One region of the Arthrobacter sp. NPDC080031 genome, then DNA from elsewhere that is predicted to be linked to it. Evidence: predicted binding sites of a transcription regulator. Region 1 holds the regulator's gene; the other holds the start of a gene.
What was found. The regulator LexA, encoded in region 1, represses DNA repair genes until DNA is damaged. The targets are predictions, from matches to a motif close to TCGAACANNTGTTCGA.

Region 1 (10,137 bases):
CCTGCGGCTGGACTTTTGCTTGCGGGCGCAAGCCCTCAACCCAGTTCCGCAGGAGCCGGGCTCCGGCGTCGCCAGACTTCTCGGGGTGGAATTGCGTGGCGCACAACGGACCGTTCTCCACGGCGGCGATGAAGGGGGCGCCGTGCTCGGACCAGGTCACCTTCGGCGGGGCCATGCGGGGCTGGACGACGTCGAATTCCCACTTCTGCACGCCGTACGAGTGTACGAAATAGAAACGTTCGTGCTCGACACCGGCGAACAGCTTTGAGCCTTCCGGCACGTCCACGGTGTTCCAGCCCATGTGCGGGACAACGGGCGCTGGGAGGAGTTCCACCTTGCCTGGCCACTCGCCCATGCCTTCTGCCTCGGTACCGTGCTCCACTCCGGCCTCGAACAACACCTGGAGACCGACGCAGATACCCAGGACGGGCCGGCCCCCGGCCACACGGCGGCCGATCATCCGGATGGCGTCGACTGCCTTGAGTTCGCGCATCACTGTTTCGAAGGCGCCGACGCCGGGGACCACGAGCCCATCGGCGTTCAGGACGTCTTCGGGCTTGGCGCTCAACGTGACTGCTGCTCCGGCACGCTCGAGCGCCCGGACTGCCGAGCGGACATTGCCCGAGCCGTAGTCAAGAACCGTTACGGTCGGTTTTCCTTCAGGCGAGACAATGCGGCTGGCAGCCTTCGGATCCACGACGGCGCCATCCTTGAGGATGTGCGTACTCACAAGGCACCCTTCGTGGACGGAATGCCCTCGACTCGGGGGTCGGACTCAACGGCGGAACGGAGCGCACGGGCGAACGCCTTGAACTGGGCCTCGACGATGTGGTGCGGATCGCGGCCGGCCAGGACATTCATGTGAAGGCAGATGCCGGCGTGCAGGGTGATGGCCTCAAAGACGTGGCGGGTCAGCGAACCGGTGAAGTGCCCACCGATCAGGTGGTATTCCTGGCCGGCCGGCTCCCCGCCGTGGACGAGGTACGGGCGTCCGGAGACGTCGACGACGGCGTGGGCCAGCGCTTCATCCAACGGGACCGTGGCCTCGCCGAAGCGACGGATGCCCGCCTTGTTGCCCAAGGCGCTGCGGAGGACCTCACCGAAGGTGATCGCAACATCCTCCACGGTGTGGTGGGCGTCGATGTGGGTGTCTCCGGTCGCCTTGACGGTCATGTCGATGAGTGAATGCTTGCAGAGCGCCGTCAGCATGTGGTCATAGAACGGCACCGACGTACTGATATCCGAGACTCCCGTGCCGTCGAGGTTGATTTCAACCAGGACGGAGGACTCGCTGGTGGTGCGTTCCATGCGTGCTGTCCGGGCGGCCGCCGTGCTGGCGCCGTTTTCGCTCATTGATGGTCCTTAGGAGGAAGGAGTGGTGGGACTTGTTCAAGTCTAGGCCGGTGCGGAGACCTGGCCGTCCAGCAAGGCTTCGAGCGCCTCAAGGAAGGCCGTGGTCTCAGGCTCCGTACCGGCGGTGACGCGGAGGTGGCCCGGTATGCCGACGTCGCGGATCAGGACTCCGCGCTCCAGGAGGCCTTGCCACAGGGCATGGGGGTTTTCGATTCCGCCGAAGAACACATAGTTCGAATCCGAAGCGGCCGGCTTGAAGCCCATGCGGGTCAGCTCGCTGACAATGCGGTCGCGTTGGACCTTGATGTCCTCGACGTCGGCCATGAGGGCTTCGCGGTGCCGGAGGGCCGCCAGCGCGGTTGCCTGGGTGATCGCGGAGAGGTGATACGGAAGGCGGACCAATCGGATCGCATCGGCGACCTCGGGGGCAGCTGCCATGTAGCCGATGCGCGCACCGGCGAGGGCGAAAGCCTTGCTCATGGTCCGGGAGACAATGAGGCGCTCCCGGCCGGGGAGGAGCGTCAACGCACTCGGCGTGTTGTCGTGGGCGAACTCGTGGTAGGCCTCGTCGACGATCACCACCGTCTGGCTCGCCTCGCCGGCTTCGTAAACGGCTTCGACGACGTCCAGGCCAAGTCCCGTGCCCGTGGGGTTGTTCGGGGAGCAAAGGAACACGACATTCGGCTTGAGTTCGCGGACCTGCGCGGCGGCCGAGGCTGCATCGAGTCCATAGTCTTCAGCGCGAACACCCGCGATGTATGCCGTGTCGGTTCCGCTGGCCAGCAGGGGGTACATCGAGTACGTGGGCGGGAAACCGAGCGCGGACCGGCCGGGCCCACCGAAAACCTGGAGGATCTGCTGCAGCACTTCATTGGAGCCGTTGGCCGCCCAGATGTTTTCGGCCGCAAGGTCGTGGCCGAGGTATTCCGCAAGGGCCTCGCGTAGTTCGGTGAACTCGCGGTCCGGGTAGCGGTTCAGCCCGACGGCGGCTTCCGCTACCGCTTCGGTGATGGCCGCCTGGACATCGGCCGGCACGCCATGCGTGTTTTCGTTGACGTTGAGCAAAATCGGAACATCAAGCTGCGGCGCGCCATACGGGCTCAGGCCGCGGAGGTTGGTCCGGAGGGGAAGTCGGTCAAGTCGCTCAAGCTGGTCACTCACCATGACAGTTTAAGGCGCCGCGGTGGATGCACTGAAACTGTGACGGCCCGGCGCCCCTCCACGCGAGCTGTCGGCCCGCTCAGGATTGCCCTTAGGTGGAAGGAATGAACAGCTGCTGGCCCGGCACGATGCGGCCGTCCTGAAGGTTGTTCAGCTGGATGATCTCGGCAACGACGTCCCGTGGATCCCGGGAAGGCGCGGCAGTTCCCGCAATTCCCCATAAGGACTGGCCCACTTGCACCGTGACGCTCGTACTGGAGGTGGGCTGCAGCTCGGAGGTGGAATCAGCAGCCTTGGCCGGCGAATTCAGGAATCCCGCCAGGCTGAGGAGCGCTGCGACTAAGAGCATTGCCGGGACACCGAAGAAGACCATGCGTCCCCGGCGGGTCAGGCGAAGCCGGCCCGGTGCCGTGCTGCGGCCGGACCTGTGGGTGATGGTGATTGCGGACATGAGCTGAGCCCTTCTGAACAATGCCGCGATCCGGAATCTCCTGGTTGCGGCTGCCAATTCTTGCCTTCAGTCAGTGCTTGCAGGACGACTGTTCGTCGATCTGTTCGAACGATTCGAACGAACACCCGGATCCTGCACCACTTTTATAGAACACATATTCGAATCTTGCTAGGACATTTTTAGCACTTATCAACGAATGATGTCGAGACTCGCTAGAACAAATGTTTGATAAACGCCTGTGCCTGCCCTACGTTTGAGTGAAGGAACGAGCACTGAATCAGTGCAACAGGAGGGTCTGACATTTCAGGCCGACAGTCCCGGCAAGGCCTCAGCGCCGCACGGGCGGAACGGAAGGGCGTTGGCGAACATGGCAGCGAAAGCCACTGGCAGCGGGTCGGCTTCAGCGCGGAGCCAGCAGCCGCAGAAGACACCCAAGAGCCTGACCGTCCGCCAGAAGAAAATCCTGGAGACCATCCAACGTTCGGTGAACGATCATGGCTATCCGCCGTCGATGCGAGAAATCGGGGACACTGTTGGCTTGGCCAGCTTGTCCAGCGTCACGCACCAGTTGTCACAGCTTGAGAAGCTTGGCTATCTTCGGCGCGATCCCAAGCGCCCGCGTGCAATGGAAGTCCTCATGCCGTTGACCCTGGACGGCGGCTCCGTCATACCCGGCGTTGAAGCGCCGGCGAAACTCCGCAGCGCCGGCGGCCTGGCTGTCACGGAACTTGCGAGTGCCAGTGACACGGCCATGGTTCCCCTCGTCGGGCGCATTGCTGCCGGCGGACCCATCCTGGCGGACCAGACGGTTGAAGACGTCCTGCCGCTGCCCCGCCAGCTGGTCGGCCATGGCGAACTCTTCATGCTGAAGGTCGCCGGCGATTCCATGATCGACGCGGCTATCTGCGATGGGGACTGGGTGGTGGTACGGCGTCAAAACGACGCGCTCAACGGCGACATCGTGGCCGCACTCCTGGACGACGAAGCCACCGTCAAGACCTTCCGGCAGCGCGACGGCCACACGTGGCTGCTCCCCCAGAACACGCAATACGAGCCCATCCTGGGAGACCATGCCACGATCATGGGCAAGGTCGTCTCGGTCCTGCGCTCACTGTAGTCCGCTTGGTCCGCGGAAGCTGTGACGGCACCAGGACCGCCGGTTTTCCCGTTAAGCCGACTCGGCGTAGAGCCGTTCGAGCGCACCGCGCACTACTGAACGGTCTGTGGTGGGCCAGAAGGGCGGCAACGCTGCCCGGAGGAAATTGCCGTAGCGCTCCGTCGAAAGCCGTGAATCCAGCACTGCCACGACGCCCTTGTCACCCGTTGAGCGGATGAGACGGCCGGCCCCTTGGGCTAGCCGGATGGCGGCGTGCGTCGCCGAAACTGCCATGAATCCGTTGCCGCCGGCCTGGGCCACCGCGCGGGACCGTGCCGTCATCAGGGGATCGTCCGGACGAGGGAACGGGATCCGGTCAATCACTACCAGCCGGCATGAACCGCCTGGCACGTCAACACCCTGCCAAAGGGACATGGTCCCGAACAGGCACGTGTCCTGTTCCTCGGCAAACTGCCTGACCAGGGCGGCCATGGTCGATTCACCCTGGCACAAGATGTCCACGTCCAGGCGTGAGCGCATCGCTTCCGCCGCATCCTCCGCTGCACGTCGGGAAGAAAACAGACACAAGGCTCCACCATGGGAGGCCTTGATGAGCGCTTCAAGCTCGTCCAGCGCTTCGGCCGAGGTGCCGCGCCCCGGCTTGGGCAGGTGCTTGGCGACGTACAGCATGCCCTGCTTCGGATAATCGAAGGGCGAGCCTACATCCACGCCGGTCCAGCTGGGGGCCCCTTGTCCTGTCAGGCCCAGCCCTCCGGCCGTGGCCTCGAACGCGGAGCCGATAGCCAACGTGGCAGAGGTCAACACCACAGTATGGCCCGCGAAAAGCCCTTCCCGCAGGCGTCCGGCAACGCTGAGCGGCGCGATATTGATGAGCGCAGGCGCATCCTCGTCGGGCGCCGTATAGCCCTGCTGCGGATCAAAGGTGCTGTTCCGGGAGAGCCACACGACTTCCCGGTTGTCCCGGGCCGAGAGCAACCGCTCGCACAGCTCGAGGATCAACATCAGCCGTGAGCGCGCGAGCTGGCGCCCGCCGTCGACCGCGTTGGACGAGTCCGCCTTCGAATCGGAAAGCGCTGCACGGCAGGCTTCCCGCAGCTGGTCCACGCAATCAAGTTGTTCGTCATTGAGACCGTTGGGCAGCAGTCCGGAGGGCGCTCCGATGATCGCGAGTTCCAAGCGGTCCGCAGCGGCGTTCAGCGCGTCCACGGTGATCGCAGTGTGTTTGCGGGCGCTCGAGGCCGCGGCATGGATCATCGCCACGGACAGCTGCCCGGACACGGCACCGGTCACGCGGTCCTGGAGCTCGTGGGCCTCGTCCACCACGACCACGTCGTATTCGGGCAGCACGGCCAGGCCTTCGAAGGCGCTGACCGCGAGCATCGCGTGATTGGTGACTACGACGTCGGACTCCGCGGCACGGTGGCGGGCCAGCTCGCTGAAGCATTCCTCCGCCATCGGACACTTCTGCGCCCCGAGGCATTCCATCGACGTGACTGATACCTGGCGCCACGCCCGGTCCGTCACGCCCGGCATGAGTTCGTCCCGGTCCCCCGTGGCGGTCTTCGCGGCCCACTCACGCAGCCGCAGGACCTCCTTGCCAAGCTGCGAGGCAGGCCCGCCGATGACCGCTGCGAGATGCGGAACGCTCGTGTCCTCGCCGAGGGAGAACAACTGCCCCTCAGCGGGTTCCTCGCTGGGGAAACCGCCCTCCAGCTTGTGCCGGCAGACATAGTTGGCCCGGCCCTTGACCAGCGCGATGCTGACCGGGCGCTCCAGCTCCGGATTGATCGTCTCCAGGAGACGGGGCAAATCCCGGCCTACGATCTGCGTCTGCAGGGCGAGCGTGGCCGTGGACACGAGCGCAGGTTTGTTGCTCTCCATCGCGTGCGCAATCAGCGGAATCAAGTACGCAAGGGACTTGCCCGTGCCCGTGCCCGCCTGGACCAGGAGGTGTTCCCCGGTCTCGATCGCCCGCGCCACCTGCCTGGCCATCTCGTGTTGGCCCGTGCGGTTCTGGCCGCCCATGCCCGCGACGGCTTTGTCCAGGAGTTCGAGGGCGGTCCGTTCCCCCGCGGTCCCGCCGCGCTCCCCCGCCTCCGGATCAACCATTGCTGACGAACGACTCCAACTCGGCTGCCAGGTTTTCATGGACCATGGCCACCACGCGGGTACCTTCCTCCTCATGTTCAAGGCTGAGGATTTCGGCGTCGGTGTTGTGCAGCTTGTTGATGAGCTCGCCCCGGTTGTACGGAATCAGAACCTCAAGGCGCACACCAGGACGCGGTATGGCCTCGCTGATGGCTCCAAGGAGCTCGGCAATGCCCTGTCCGGTGCGGGTGGACACGACGACGTTGCGTGGCTCTTTCTGCTTGAGCCGTTCCACGACAAACGGATCCGCGGCGTCTGCCTTGTTCAGGACAATGATTTCCGGGATCTTCCGGGCATCCACCTCGCTGAACACCGTGCGGACAGCCGCGATCTGGCCTTCCGGATCGGGATGCGAAACGTCCACCACGTGGAGGATCAGATCGGCGTCGGCCACCTCTTCCAGCGTGGATCGGAAAGCCTCCACGAGCTGGGTGGGCAGCGAACGCACGAAGCCGACGGTGTCCGAGAGCGTGTAGCCGATCCCGTCAGGGGTCTGGGCCTTCCGGACCGTGGGATCCAGGGTGGCGAACAGCGCGTTCTCGACGAGGACGCCGGCATCCGTCAGGCGGTTGAGCAGTGACGACTTTCCGGCGTTCGTGTAACCGGCGATGGCGACCGAAGGAACGGCATTACGACGGCGGTTGGCCCGCTTGGTCTCGCGCGATGGCTTCATCGCGGCGATTTCACGCCGCAGCTTGGCCATGCGTGTGCGGATCCGACGGCGGTCAAGTTCGATCTTGGTTTCACCAGGACCACGCGAACCCATGCCGGCGCCGGCACCACCCACCTGGCCACCGGCCTGGCGGGACATGGAATCGCCCCAGCCACGCAGGCGCGGCAACAGGTATTCCAGCTGCGCCAGCTCAACCTGGGCCTTGCCTTCGCGGCTCTTGGCATGCTGCGCAAAGATGTCCAGGATCAACGTGGTGCGGTCCACCACCTTGACCTTGACGATATCCTCAAGGCCGCGCCGCTGGGACGGTGCCAATTCGGCGTCGACCACCACGGTGTCCGCGCCGGTGGCCATCACAATGTCCTTGAGCTCGAGGGCTTTGCCCGAGCCAAGGAACGTGCCGGGGTCCGGCTTCATGCGGCGCTGGACGATCCCGTCCAGGACTTCCGAGCCGGCCGTTTCGGCCAGGGCGGCAAGTTCCCGCAGGGAATTCTCGGCGTCGGCGAGGGTGCCTTCGGTCCAGAGGCCGGCCAGCACGACGCGCTCAAGGCGCAGCTGCCGGTATTCAACCTCGGTGACATCTTCAAGTTCCGTGGACAGGCCCGCGGTGCGGCGCAGCGCCCGGCGTTCGGCCAGATCCTCTTGATCGCCGTCGTAGATGCTGTGCTCTTCGTCCAGACGGGAGATTGCCTGGGCCTTGCCAAACACGCCCCGGGGTTCGTCGCGGTCCTGAACTACGGCAGGTGCGTCCTTGGAGAGAATCCGGTCGATGACAGCCTGGATTTCTTCAGGACTCAGGTCCTGGGCGTCGGAATCGGGTCCGGTGTTCTTCTGCGTGGTCATGGTCTCCTTTAGGGGGTTCGGCATTTCCAGAATAGTGCCGATTCGTCTCTTATGGCGCGGAATTCGCGCAGGGCTGATGCCTGGCAAGGCTCTGCCGACGGTCCGGGACCTCCATCCGGAACGGACTGCGCGATTGCCTGCTCAGTTCCAAGGGCGGGAGGGGACGATCTGCTGAGTGTCCAGGCGTCAAGAAGCAACGTCCGGACCGGACATGCCAAGGCGGAATGGCGCTGCAAATCAAGCAGGCCTGCGTCGCGGGCACTGCCGGCTACTTACAAATGGCCGGCTACTCAAAGATCAAGAACATGCCGATCAGACTATCAGACCCCGTCAAGCCCGTGTTGAGCCGGCATGGAGCCGTGCGCGGTTTCCCTTGCCCGCTGCTGGCCACTAATCTGGCAAGCTATGGAGTCTGCTCACTATTTCAGCGCACAGCCCGCGGGGCCGTTCACCCGCAAGTCCCTCACGGTGGAACTGGCCGGCGCGACCCGCCGGCTCCAGACATCGGGCGGTATCTTCAGCCCCGACGGGATCGACAAGGGAACAGCGATCCTGCTCTCCGAAGTTCCACCGCCGGCCCCGCAGGGAAACCTGCTGGACATCGGCTGCGGCTGGGGTCCCATCGCGTTGACGATGGGGCTCATGGCTCCGCACGCCCGCGTCCACGCCGTTGATGTCAACGAGCGCTGCGTCACCTTGACGAACGAGAATGCCGCCCTGCTGGAGCTCGGGAATGTCACAGCGAGCTTGCCCGACGACGTCGACCCCGACTTGACGTTCGACACTATCTGGTCAAATCCGCCCATCCGCATCGGCAAGGATGAACTCCACAACCTGCTGCTCAGGTGGCTGCCGCGACTCGCTCCGGGTGGAAACGCCTGGCTTGTGGTGCAGAAAAACCTTGGAGCGGACTCGCTTCAGCGTTGGCTGGCCGATACCCTCGACGCTTCGTTCTCGGTATCCAGGGAAAGTACGTCGAAATCCTTCCGCGTGCTGCGAATCAGGAAAGCGTCCCGCTAGCGACTATCACTGCCGGGCCGCTGAGTTCAACATGTTCACGGCCGCTTTCTCCCGGGAAGAAGCGCACGCCGACGACGCCGCCCGGCACCTTGACGCGCCACGTGTCGGGAGCGCCTTCCCCGGCCCAGTGGCGGATGGCAACGGCGGCCGCGCAGGCACCGGTGCCGCACGATTGGGTCTCACCGACGCCGCGTTCGTGGACCCGCATGGTGATGTTGCCTACGCCGTCGTGAACGAGGGGCTCCGCGGGAACCACGAACTCGACGTTGGTGCCGTTGGCCGGCTTGGGATCGACGACGGGCGCCTTGAAGAGCTGCGTGGACTTGAGCTCTGAAAGTTCAGCCAATGCCACTACGGTGTGCGGGTTGCCCATGCTGACGGAAAGGGCCGGCCGGGCGACTTCCAGTCCGTCGGCGCTGACGAGGGAGTCCATGGCCTTGCTGGTGGCATCCTTGGGGAAAATGAACTCCCACGGTCCCATGTCCACTGCATAGCCCTCGGAAGTCCGCACGATCTTCTTGATGCCGCCGCGCGTCCCGATGGTCAGGGATTCACCGGTGCTGAGCGCGACAAGACCCTGCTCGATCAGGAATTGGACGAAGACCCGGACGCCGTTGCCACACATCTCGGACAACGAACCGTCGCCGTTCCGGTAATCCATGAACCATTCGGCATCGGAGTCCGCTTCGAGCAACTGGAGGCCTTCGGGCAGGAAGCGCGAAGGGACTGCCCGGATGAGACCGTCCCCGCCGATGCCCAAGTGGCGGTCGCACAGTGCTGCGACCTGGTCCGGAGAAATCTGGTGCGCGTCTTCGGGGTCCGCGATGAGGACGAAGTCGTTGCCCGTGCCGTGCCCCTTGGAGAAGGCCAGTCCATGAAGACCGGAGGCGGGTACGGCACCGCCGGCAGCGGCAGGCTGCGGGGCGGAAAATGCAAGGGTTTCATCCATGGCTCAAGGCTACCTGCACTAGGGGCCGCGCCTAAATCACCGCCGCCGGGCTCGAACAGATTTCTGCGGCTTTGGCCACCAAATCCGGATCCTGCCAGTCAAGCCAGTGGATCCGGGGGTCTGCGCGGAACCAGGTGAGCTGGCGGCGCGCGAATTGCCGGGTGGCCAAGATGGTTTCTTCGGCCGCGGTAGCCGTGTCGGACTCGCCGTCGAGGACCCGCAGGAATTGGGCATATCCCAGCGCCCGCGATGCGGTCTTCCCTTGTCGCAGTCCGGCAGCGTCGAGCCGCGCGACCTCTTCCAGAAGTCCCGCGTCGACCATCCCCAGTACGCGCTCGGCCAATCGCTCGCGCAGTACTCCGCGGTCGACGTCGAGCCCGATCTGCACGGCCGGCTGGAAGTACTCGCGTTTCGGCATGAAG
Region 2 (10,137 bases), on a different contig from region 1:
GTAGACATCGAAAACGCCGTCGATCCTGCGAACGGCACTGAGCACGTGGTGCAGGTACTTCGGATCGCCCATTTCGAAAGCGAAGCGGGAGATGGCAACCCGGTCGCTGGAGGTGTGGACGGAAGCAGCCAGGATGTTGACGTGGTTTTCCGACAGCACCCGGGTGACGTCCGAGAGCAAGGACTTCCGGTCCAGGGCTTCCACCTGGATCTCCACCAGGAAGACGCTGGATTGGGTCGGAGCCCATTCGACTTCGACGATCCGATCTGGCTGGTCACGGAGATCCGAGACGTTCGTACAGTCCGTGCGGTGTACCGACACGCCCGAACCCCGTGTCACGAACCCGAGGATCGGATCAGGCGGAACAGGCGTGCAGCAGCGGGCCAGCTTCACCCAGACGTCCCCTACACCGCGCACGATGACGCCGGAGTCCGAGTACCGGGTCTTCTGGAGTTGCGAGGGAATACTGACTTCGTCCAGGTCCTCATCGGGAGTCTCATGGCCGCCAAGGTGCTCCATGAGCTTTTCCATGACGGATTGGGCCGAAGTATGCCCATCGCCCACCCCGGCATACAGGCCGGAGATGTCGACGTAGTGGAATTCCTCCGCCACCGTGGACAGGGCGTCGTGTGTCATGAGGCGTTGCAGGGGCAGGTTCTGCTTGCGCATGGCCCGGGTCAGTTGGTCCTTGCCGCGCTCGATGGCCTCCTCGCGGCGTTCCTTGCTGAACCACTGCCGGATCTTGTTGCGGGCCCTGGCGCTCTTGACGAAATGCTGCCAGTCCTGGCTCGGTCCTGCACCTTCGGCCTTGGAGGTGAAGATCTCCACCCAGTCGCCGTGGTTGAGCTCGCTGTTAAGCGGGACCAGCTTGCCGTTGACGCGGGCTCCGATGGTCCGGTGACCGACTTCGGTGTGGACCGCGTAGGCGAAGTCCACGGGCGTCGATCCTGCGGGAAGGGCCATGACCTCGCCCTTGGGGGTGAAGACGAACACCTCCCGGGCATTGATCTCAAAACGCAGCGAGTCCAGGAATTCGCCCGGATCCGACGTTTCCTGCTGCCAGTCCACCAGCGAACGCAGCCAGCCCATGTCGCCGTCCTTGGGGCTCCCCGGGCCAACGGCGGTCCGGTTGGGCTGGTCCTTGTACTTCCAGTGCGCCGCCACGCCATACTCGGCCCGGCGGTGCATTTCGTGCGTACGGATCTGGATCTCGACGGGCTTGCCCCCGGGCCCGATGACCGTGGTGTGCAAGGACTGGTACATGTTGAATTTCGGCATGGCGATGTAGTCCTTGAACCGCCCCGGCAAGGGGTTCCAGCGCGAATGCAAGGTGCCAAGAGCCGCGTAACAGTCCCGGACGGAGTCCACGAGGACCCGCACGCCCATGAGGTCGTTGATGTCGTCGAAGTCCTTGTCCCGGACGATCATCTTCTGGTAGATCGAGTAGTAATGCTTGGGCCGGCCCGTGATGGTGGCCTTGATGCGGGCGACCCGGAGGTCCTCGGCAATCTGGTTGCGGATGACGCTCAGGCTCTTCTCGCGCTCCGGAGTGCGGTCCCCCACCATCCGGACGATTTCTTCATACACCTTCGGGTACAGGGCGGCGAAGGAGAGATCCTCAAGTTCCCATTTGATGGTGTTCATGCCGAGGCGGTGGGCCAGCGGCGCAAAGATCTCGAGCGTTTCGCGCGCTTTGCGTGCGGATGATTCAGCGGAAACAAAGCGCCACGTCCGGGCATTGTGCAGCCGGTCCGCGAGCTTGATCATCAGCACCCGGATGTCCTTGGCCATGGCGACGACCATCTTGCGGACAGTCTCGGACTGTGCCGCTTCACCGAACTGGACCTTGTCCAGCTTGGTGACACCGTCCACGAGCATGGCGACTTCCGGGCCGAAATCGCGCGTCAGGTCAGCGAGGGTGTAGGGAGTGTCCTCCACAGTGTCGTGCAGGAGCGCAGCAGCCAGGGTTGTGCCGGTGAGCCCCAATTCAGCCAGGATCGTGGCCACAGCCACGGGGTGCGTGATGTACGGATCGCCGCTCTTCCGCTTCTGTCCCTGGTGGCTGCGCTCGGCGACGGAGAAGGCCCGCTGGATGAGCTCGAGGTCTTCCTTGGGGTTGTTTGCCCTGACAGTACGCAGGAGCGGTTCGAGGATGGGCGAATAGGTGCTCGTGCCCCGTCCAGTCAATTTCGCCAGCCTGGAGCGTGTGCGCTCGCGCCGTCCGGGGAACGTCGGGCGCACGCCCGGGCTGTCCACGGGCACACCATCCACGGTGCTTCCCGTAGCTGCAGTTGCGGTGCCGGGCACGCGGCTCAGACCGTCCTCTCCGCCCGCCGGCGGCGCCGACGTCGTACGTTCCTCCACAAAAGCACCTCTCACGACTGACTTAATTCTCCCAGTCTATTCCCGCCGGTGACCTGTCCAAGAACCGGTAACCAGATGACGGAGCAAGGAACGGAAAGGGCCGGCCAGCGCTCTTCAGCGCTGACCGGCCCTGCACTGGGAAACCAGGCTAAACGGCGGCGGCTTCCGAGCTCGCGCTGGCCGCTGCCGCGCGTCGGGTAGCTACCTTCTTGGCCTGCTTCTGCAAATCGGGTTCGCTCTGGCGCAGCCAGGCGTAAAGCGGAGCCGCGATGAAAATCGTGGCCGCGGTACCGATCAGGATGCCGACAAACAATGCCAGTGACAGGTCCCGGAGCGTGCCGGCGCCCAGCAGTCCGGCACCAATGAAGAGAATCGCGGCGACCGGCAATACTGCCACCATCATGGTGTTGATGGAACGCACCAGGGTTTGGTTGACGGCAAGGTTGACCTCTTCGGCGAAAGTGCGCCGGCTGGAAGTGGTGATGTCCGAGGTGTTTTCACGGATCTTGTCGAAAACCACCACGGTGTCGTACAGGGAATAGCTGAGAACCGTCAGGAAGCCGATGATGGCCGAGGGTGTCACCTCGAAGTCGCTCAAGGAGTAGATACCGGCCGTGCAGAACATCGTGACGAGCATGCCGGCAAGCGCGGAAACCGACATCTTCCAGGTGCGGAAGTACAAAGCCATCAAAAGAGCAGCCAGCCCCACGAACACCGCGAGCCCGATCAGGGCCTGCTTGGTGACATCCTGCCCCCAGGTGGGGCCGATGAAGGTCGAGGTGACTTGGTTTTCGGTGACTCCGTAGGCCTTCGCGAGATCCGTTTTGATCTTGATGGTCTGGTCATCGCTGAGTTTGTCGGTCTGGATACGCATGGTGCTGCCGGCGACGTTCGCAACGCGCGGAACTGCACCGGGAACGACGTCGTGGACTGCCTTTTCGCCCGGGGCCGACTCGGTGGTCTTCACGTTGGACACCGTGAACTCGGAACCGCCACGGAAGTCGATTCCGAGGTTGTAGCCGCCCTTCACCACCGGCAGGAGGATGGAGATCGCCACCGCGACTGCGGCGATGATGAACCAGATCTTCTTGCTGGATACGAAGTTGTAAGAGCGCTTGCCCGTATAGAGCTCGTTGCCGAACCTTGCGAAGCTCGTGGTCATTACTTCTCCTCCTTGGTGCCGTTGGAAGAACCAGCCAGCTGGGCTTGCTTCTCGGCAAGCCGGCGCTCGGCGATGGTCATACGGCGCTCGGCCTCCGCGGCAGCACCGGTGTTGCGGGCGCGCACGACGGCGGGCTTCTCGGTCGGCGTGCGGAGCCTGCCGGCACCGCGGTACAGCGGCACGGCGCCCAGGCGCTCAGGGTCCAGGCCGGAGAAGCGGTGGCCTTCCCCGAAGAACTTGGTCCGGGCCAGCATCTGCAGCGTGGGGTGCGTGAACATGAATACGACCATGAGGTCTGCCAGTGCAGTGAGGCCAAGAGTGAAGGCGAAGCCGCGGACGTTGCCAACAGCGACGAAGTACAACACCACGGCAGCGAGCAGGTTGACGGCCTTGGATGCAAGGACCGTGCGCTTGGCGCGCTTCCACCCGTTCGCGACGGCGGACACGAGGCCCTTGCCCTCACGAAGTTCGTCACGGATACGCTCGAAGTACACGATGAAGGAGTCGGCGGTTTGGCCAATGGCCACGATGAGGCCAGCCACGCCGGCCAGGGACAGCCGGTAGTTCTCAGTCCAGCCAAGGATCGCGATGGCCAAGTAGGTGAGTCCGCCGGCCACCACGAGGGAGAGGATCGTGACGAAGCCCAAGGCCCGGTACTGGAAGAGCGAATAGACCACCACGAGCAGGAGCCCGATTACACCGGCCAGCAGGCCGAGGCGCAGCTGCTCGCCACCGAGGGTGGCGGAAATCTGTTCTTCGGACTGGATATCGAAGCTGATGGGCAAAGCGCCGTAACGAAGCTGGTCCGACAAGGCCTGCGCGGACGCCTGCGTGAAGTTGCCGGTGATCTGCGGCTTGCCATCGGTGATGACGGCAAGGGCGCGAGGTGCGGAAATGACCTGGTCATCCAGGACGATAGCGAACTGGGCTTTGGGGTCGTTGCCGCCCTGCGCCTGCGATGCCACGTAGAACTGGTTGAGCCTCTGGGTAACGTCCTTGAAGGTCTTGGTGGCGTTGGCATCGAAGGTGATCGTCACGCCCCACGCATTGGTGACCGAGCCCTGTGCGCCCTGGACGGGATCAAAGGAGGAGGACACGATGTCCTGGCCCTTCACCTCGACCGGGCCAAGGATGTACTTTACTGCAGGAGTTTTGGCCGTTGCCGGCTCGCAGGTCACCAGCGGCTTGGCGGGATCTGACCGCGGCTGCTTGTCCTGGGAGGGATGGACGCAGTCCAGGGCTTCGAAGGCCTTGTAGACATCCGCTGTCACCCAGTTGCTGTCGCTGGCGTTGGTCGGCGCGGCCGTGGGCTTGGGCAGGCTTGCGTCCGGGGTCCGCGAGGCTACCGGAACGGGCGCAGGGTCTCCGGTGGTGATCACCGGGCGGAAGTTCATGTCGGCAGATGCCTGGATGAGGGCACGGGTTTCCGAACTTGGCGTCCCGGGGAGGCTTACCACGACGTTACGGCCGGACTGTGTGGTGATTTCCGCTTCGGCGACGCCGGAGCTGTCAACACGTTGGCGGATAATCGCGACGGCCTGGTTCAACTGTTCTTCGTTGATGCCGGTGGATCCTTCGACCTTGGGCGCGAGAATCATTTGCGTGCCGCCCTCGAGGTCAAGCGCGAGCTTCGGGGCCCAGCTGGCGTGACCAGTGATGACGCCGCCACCGAGGACTGCTGTTAGTACAGCGAATATTGCGACAAGCCAGATCAGCACCCTGCGGGCTGCATTTTTGTGGCCGGTTCGTGCCATGTTCGATCTTCCTGTTGATGACGGAACAGCCGCCGACGTGCACTGGTAAGCGCAGGCCGGCGGCGATTCATTGCCGTAGAACTATTCCCGCTTGTAGAGCGGGTACGGGCTAGTTGTCCTTCTTGCCTTCATCGTTGAGGCGCTTGAGGGTTTCCTCCGGGGTCTCCAGGGACGCCGGTGCATCGGCATCTGCGGCCGTCAGCGACGACGCGTCGTCCGGAACGTCAACCGCGGCCTCCTCGACGGGCTCGACAATCTTGGTGACGGCCTGGCGGTGCACCGTGGCGAGGTTGCCCGGAGACAGTTCAAGGACAACTTTGTTCTCCGCGTCGTCCATCGAGACGATTCGGCCGAACAGTCCGAAACTGGTCATGACGTCAACGCCGGGGGCGAACTGGGACTGCAGCTTGGCCTGCTGTTGTTGCGTCTTCTTGTTGCGGCGGAACATCATGAAGATGAAGACGCCGAGCATGGCGAACAGCAGGATTGTCATTGGATCCACAGGGAAGTTCCGTTCTTTACTTACGTTTTTGGTTTCACGGCCATGTCTGCCCGGTGGATCCGGCGGCCGTGGAGCTTTCGCCCACCTGGCCGCACAATGCTCCGACGGGCGGGCACAGAACCAAGGACTCGAACGTGCCGAGTGTCATACCAGTCTAGAGGGTTAAGCTGAATGGATTGTGCTAACGGCCGGTGTCGATGCTTTCTGCCCCGTTTTGGCTGTCCTCGAACAACGCCAGCGGGTCCTGCCCGAACACTCCTGCCGGCACCGCGTAACCAAGGTGGGTCCACGCGGACGCCATGGCAATCCTGCCGCGCGGCGTGCGCCCCAAGAGGCCCTCGCGCACGAGATATGGCTCAGCCACCGTCTCAACGGTCTCCGGCTCCTCGCCGACGGCGATCGCGAGGGTGGAGAGCCCCACAGGGCCCCCGTTGAACTTGAGGATCAAAGCCTCCAAGACGGCACGGTCTAGGCGGTCCAAGCCACGTTCGTCCACCTCATACATGTCCAACGCCGCGGAGGCGGCACGGGCATCGATCTGCTCGATGCCGTGGACCAATGCCCAGTCCCGGACACGGCGCAGCAGCCGGTTGGCAATACGCGGAGTTCCTCGGGAACGGCCTGCGATCTCGCTGAAGCCGGCCGAGTTCACCTTCAAATCAAGCAGTCCGGCCGAGCGACGCAGAACCAGCTCAAGCTCGGCCACGGAATAGAACTCCAAGTGCCCGGTGAAACCGAAGCGGTCACGCAGCGGTCCAGGCAGGAGTCCGGCCCGCGTGGTGGCACCCACGAGGGTGAAAGGCGGCAGCTCAAGCGGAATGGCAGTTGCCCCGGCACCCTTGCCCACCACGATGTCCACCCGGAAATCTTCCATGGCCATGTACAGCATTTCCTCTGCGGGCCGGGACATCCGGTGGATTTCGTCGAGGAAGAGCACTTCGCCCTCGGAGAGCGAGGAGAGGATGGCAGCGAGGTCTCCGGCGTGCTGGATCGCCGGCCCGCTGCTGATGCGCAAGGGAGCGTTCATCTCAGCGGCGATGATCATGGAGAGCGTGGTCTTCCCCAACCCTGGAGGGCCGGAAAGCAGGACGTGGTCCGCGCTGCGGCCGCGCATCCTCGAGGCTTCCAGTACGAGCGAGAGCTGCTTGCGGACACGGTGCTGGCCAACGAAGTCGTGCAGGTTCTTCGGGCGCAGTGCGGCCTCGATGATGCGCTCTTCGGGTTCCTCTCCCCCGGTTACGAGGGACTGGTCAGCCACGGCTGCCTACCCGGTTTCCCGCGCGGGCGCCGTCCTGCCCAAGCCAGCGAAGGGTTGCACGCAGGATCTGTGCGACGTTGCCGGCGTCGGCAAGTTCCGGGGAATCGGCCATCGCCTTGTCGATGCTGCCGGCGGCGTCCTTCTCCGACCATCCGAGGCTTGTCATTGCGGCGACCACTTGCGGCTTCCAGACGGACTCGGCGGCCACGGCTGGGGCGGTCCCCGGCGCGGTGCCATGGGGAATGAGTTTGCCCGCAAGCTCCAGGACGATCCTGCCGGCCACCTTCGGACCGATGCCGGGGACCTTGGTGAAGGACTTGGCGTCACCGGAATGGGCGGCCACCCGGATCGCTTCAGGCTCATGGACGGCCAGGACTGCGAGGGCCAGCCGCGGCCCCACCCCGCTCACGCTGAGCAGGACATCGAAAACTTCCCGTTCGTCGTCGTTCGAGAAACCGAAAAGCGTCAGGGAGTCCTCCCTGACGATCAACGAGGTGAACAGCTTCGCTTCCTCGCCGACGTGCAGGTGGCTGAGGGTTTGGGGCGTGGCGTAGACGCTCATTCCGGCACCGTTGAGATCGATGACGGCCGTGGAGAGACTGACGTGTGCCACGGTTCCGCGGAGAAAACTGATCAAGACCCGGCTCCTGAAGTACTGCCCCGTGCATGCTGCGATTGCATCCAACACGCGGGGGATATCCGAACATATCTACGAATACCCTAGCAAGGGTCATGGACAATTACCGGGCGCGGCGCGCTTTCGCTTCGGCTTCAGCCCACGCTCGCTGGGCGGGGGTCAATGCGCTGCTCCCTGGTCCGGTAGTAGCAACTGCGGCACCGCTGCCGGCCCGCCACGCGTGGGTGACTGCGAGGGCCAAAGCGTCCGCGGCGTCGGCCGGGCGCGGCGGGGCGTCCAGACGCAGGATCTTGGTGATGAGTTTTGTCACCGCTTCCTTGTTGGAGGTGCCGCTTCCCGTGACGGCAGCTTTGACTTCCGACGGCGTGTGGAGCGCCACCGGGATGCCGCGCCGCGCAGCAGCCGCGATGACTACGCCGGACGCCTGGGCGACGCCCATGACGGTACTGACGTTCAGCTGGGAGAACACCCGTTCGACCGCGAGAACGTCGGGTTTGTACAGGTCCAGCCATTCATCGATGGCTTTGGCGATGACCAGCAAGCGCTGGTCCAATGATTGTTCCGGCGAGGTTCCCACGACGCAGACCGCAACCATCGTGGCGCGGCGGTTCCGTTCGACGTCGACCACTCCGATGCCGCAACGGGTGAGGCCCGGATCGACTCCCAATACGCGAAGAGTCAAGTCCGGGCCTCCCTGGTTGTTATGAAGCTGTGTTGCAAGAGGGCGCTACTCGGCTTCGAGCGCAGCCTGGACTTCCTCGCTCATGTCCGCGTTAGTGTACACGTTCTGGACGTCGTCGAGATCCTCGAGGGCATCGACGAGCTTCATGAACTTCTTCGCACCGTCGAGGTCCAGCGGCACCTGCATTGAAGGGACGAATTCGGCTTCGTCCGTCTCGTACTCGATGCCGGCTTCCTTGAGGGCTTCGCGGATGGCCGGGAGGTCGGTGGGCTCCGAGTGGATTTCCCAGTTCTCGCCGCTGTCCTTGACTTCCTCGGCTCCGGCGTCGAGCACGGCCATCAGGATGTCGTCTTCGCTGAGCCCGTTCTTGGGGAGGTTGACGACTCCCTTGCGGGTGAACAGGTAGCTCACGGAGCCCGGATCGGCAATGGTGCCGCCGTTGCGGGAGATAGCCAGCCGGACCTCGGAGGCTGCCCGGTTCTTGTTATCCGTGAGGCATTCGATCAGGAGGGCGGAACCCTGCGGGCCCCGGGCTTCGTACATGATCTCCGTGTAGTCGACCACTTCGCCGGTAAGGCCGGCTCCGCGCTTGATGGCGCGGTCGATGTTGTCAGCGGGGACCGATGTCTTCTTGGCTTTCGTGACAGCCAGTTCCAGGCTGGGGTTGCCGGCAAGGTCCGGTCCGCCCATGCGGGCCGCGACTTCGATGTTCTTGATCAGTTTGGCGAACGACTTGGCGCGGCGGCTATCGAGGATGGCCTTCTTGTGCTTGGTCGTCGCCCATTTGGAGTGGCCTGACATGCTTTAAACTTCCCCTCTGATCATTCGAATAAACAATTCATGCACGCGCTTCTCCCCAGTCACTTCCGGGTGGAAGGAGGTGGCCAGCAACCGACCTGAGCGCACTGCAACAATTCTAGCCAACCCGTGCAAAGTGTCCGTGTGGGTGGCTTTTCCCGGTTCCACCTGGGCAAGGATCTCGACGCCGGGACCAACGCGTTCCACCCACGGTCCGCGGATGAAGACGGCGTGGACGGGGTCGACGCCGGACTCACCTGCGCTGAACTCGAGGCCTTTGAAGTCAAGGTCGGTTTCGAAAGACTCGCGCTGCCGGCCGAAGGCGTTGCGGCGGACCGTGATGTCCAATCCACCGAAGGTCTGCTGGGGATTTCCGGCGAGGTCCGTGGCGGGATCGGCGATGTCGTCCGCCAGCAGGATCATGCCGGCGCAGGATCCATAGACCGGCAGGCCTGACGCGATCTGCTTGCGGATGGGATCGGCGAGTTCAAAGATGCGCGCCAGCTTGTCGATGGTGGTCGACTCACCGCCGGGGATGATGAGGCCGTCTATGTCGTCGAGTTCCGCCGGACGCCGGATGCCGACGCCGGTGGCACCGGCCGCTTCGACGGCGTGGATGTGCTCACGAAAATCGCCTTGTAGTGCGAGGACGCCGATGCGCAGGCCCGAGCCCACGCTTGATGACGCCTCGGAAGGGGGATTGGTCATTCGACCATCATAATGCGCTGCCACTGCCGGGATCTCCCCCGCCAACCCGAGGCAGGCCTACGGCACGTGGTTTATGCACCAACTGGGATATATTACAGAGCATGTTTTCGTTCACCGTTCCACTCGGCAAGCTGGTCCGTGCTGTGTCCCGGCTGCGCGGCGGGGGTTCGGCGTTGCCTGGCCTCGTGGTCGAGAAGATCGACCCCGGCTTCATGCAGAGGACGCTGTCCTCGCTCCCCCACGGCGTGGCAGTGGTGAGCGGAACCAATGGC

Region 2: the regulator LexA is predicted to act here: its motif matches at 7,740-7,755, upstream of ruvA (Holliday junction branch migration protein RuvA).

What each region holds. Positions count from the first base shown of each region.
Region 1 is NZ_JBFBLA010000005.1:41,729-51,865, forward strand. It holds gene hisH (imidazole glycerol phosphate synthase subunit HisH) at 1-730, opposite strand, end outside; gene hisB (imidazoleglycerol-phosphate dehydratase HisB) at 727-1,353, opposite strand; gene AB0323_RS05535 (histidinol-phosphate transaminase) at 1,396-2,514, opposite strand; gene AB0323_RS05540 (LysM peptidoglycan-binding domain-containing protein) at 2,606-2,965, opposite strand; gene lexA (transcriptional repressor LexA) at 3,333-4,082, shown strand; gene AB0323_RS05550 (ATP-dependent DNA helicase) at 4,134-6,191, opposite strand; gene hflX (GTPase HflX) at 6,184-7,746, opposite strand; gene AB0323_RS05560 (methyltransferase) at 8,152-8,766, shown strand; gene dapF (diaminopimelate epimerase) at 8,747-9,715, opposite strand; gene miaA (tRNA (adenosine(37)-N6)-dimethylallyltransferase MiaA) at 9,747-10,137, opposite strand, start outside.
Region 2 is NZ_JBFBLA010000043.1:7,943-18,079, forward strand. It holds gene AB0323_RS23065 (bifunctional (p)ppGpp synthetase/guanosine-3',5'-bis(diphosphate) 3'-pyrophosphohydrolase) at 1-2,364, opposite strand, end outside; gene secF (protein translocase subunit SecF) at 2,513-3,526, opposite strand; gene secD (protein translocase subunit SecD) at 3,526-5,280, opposite strand; gene yajC (preprotein translocase subunit YajC) at 5,390-5,773, opposite strand; gene ruvB (Holliday junction branch migration DNA helicase RuvB) at 5,964-7,040, opposite strand; gene ruvA (Holliday junction branch migration protein RuvA) at 7,033-7,677, opposite strand; gene ruvC (crossover junction endodeoxyribonuclease RuvC) at 7,781-8,359, opposite strand; gene AB0323_RS23100 (YebC/PmpR family DNA-binding transcriptional regulator) at 8,405-9,160, opposite strand; gene pdxT (pyridoxal 5'-phosphate synthase glutaminase subunit PdxT) at 9,164-9,865, opposite strand; gene AB0323_RS23110 (MurT ligase domain-containing protein) at 9,967-10,137, shown strand, end outside.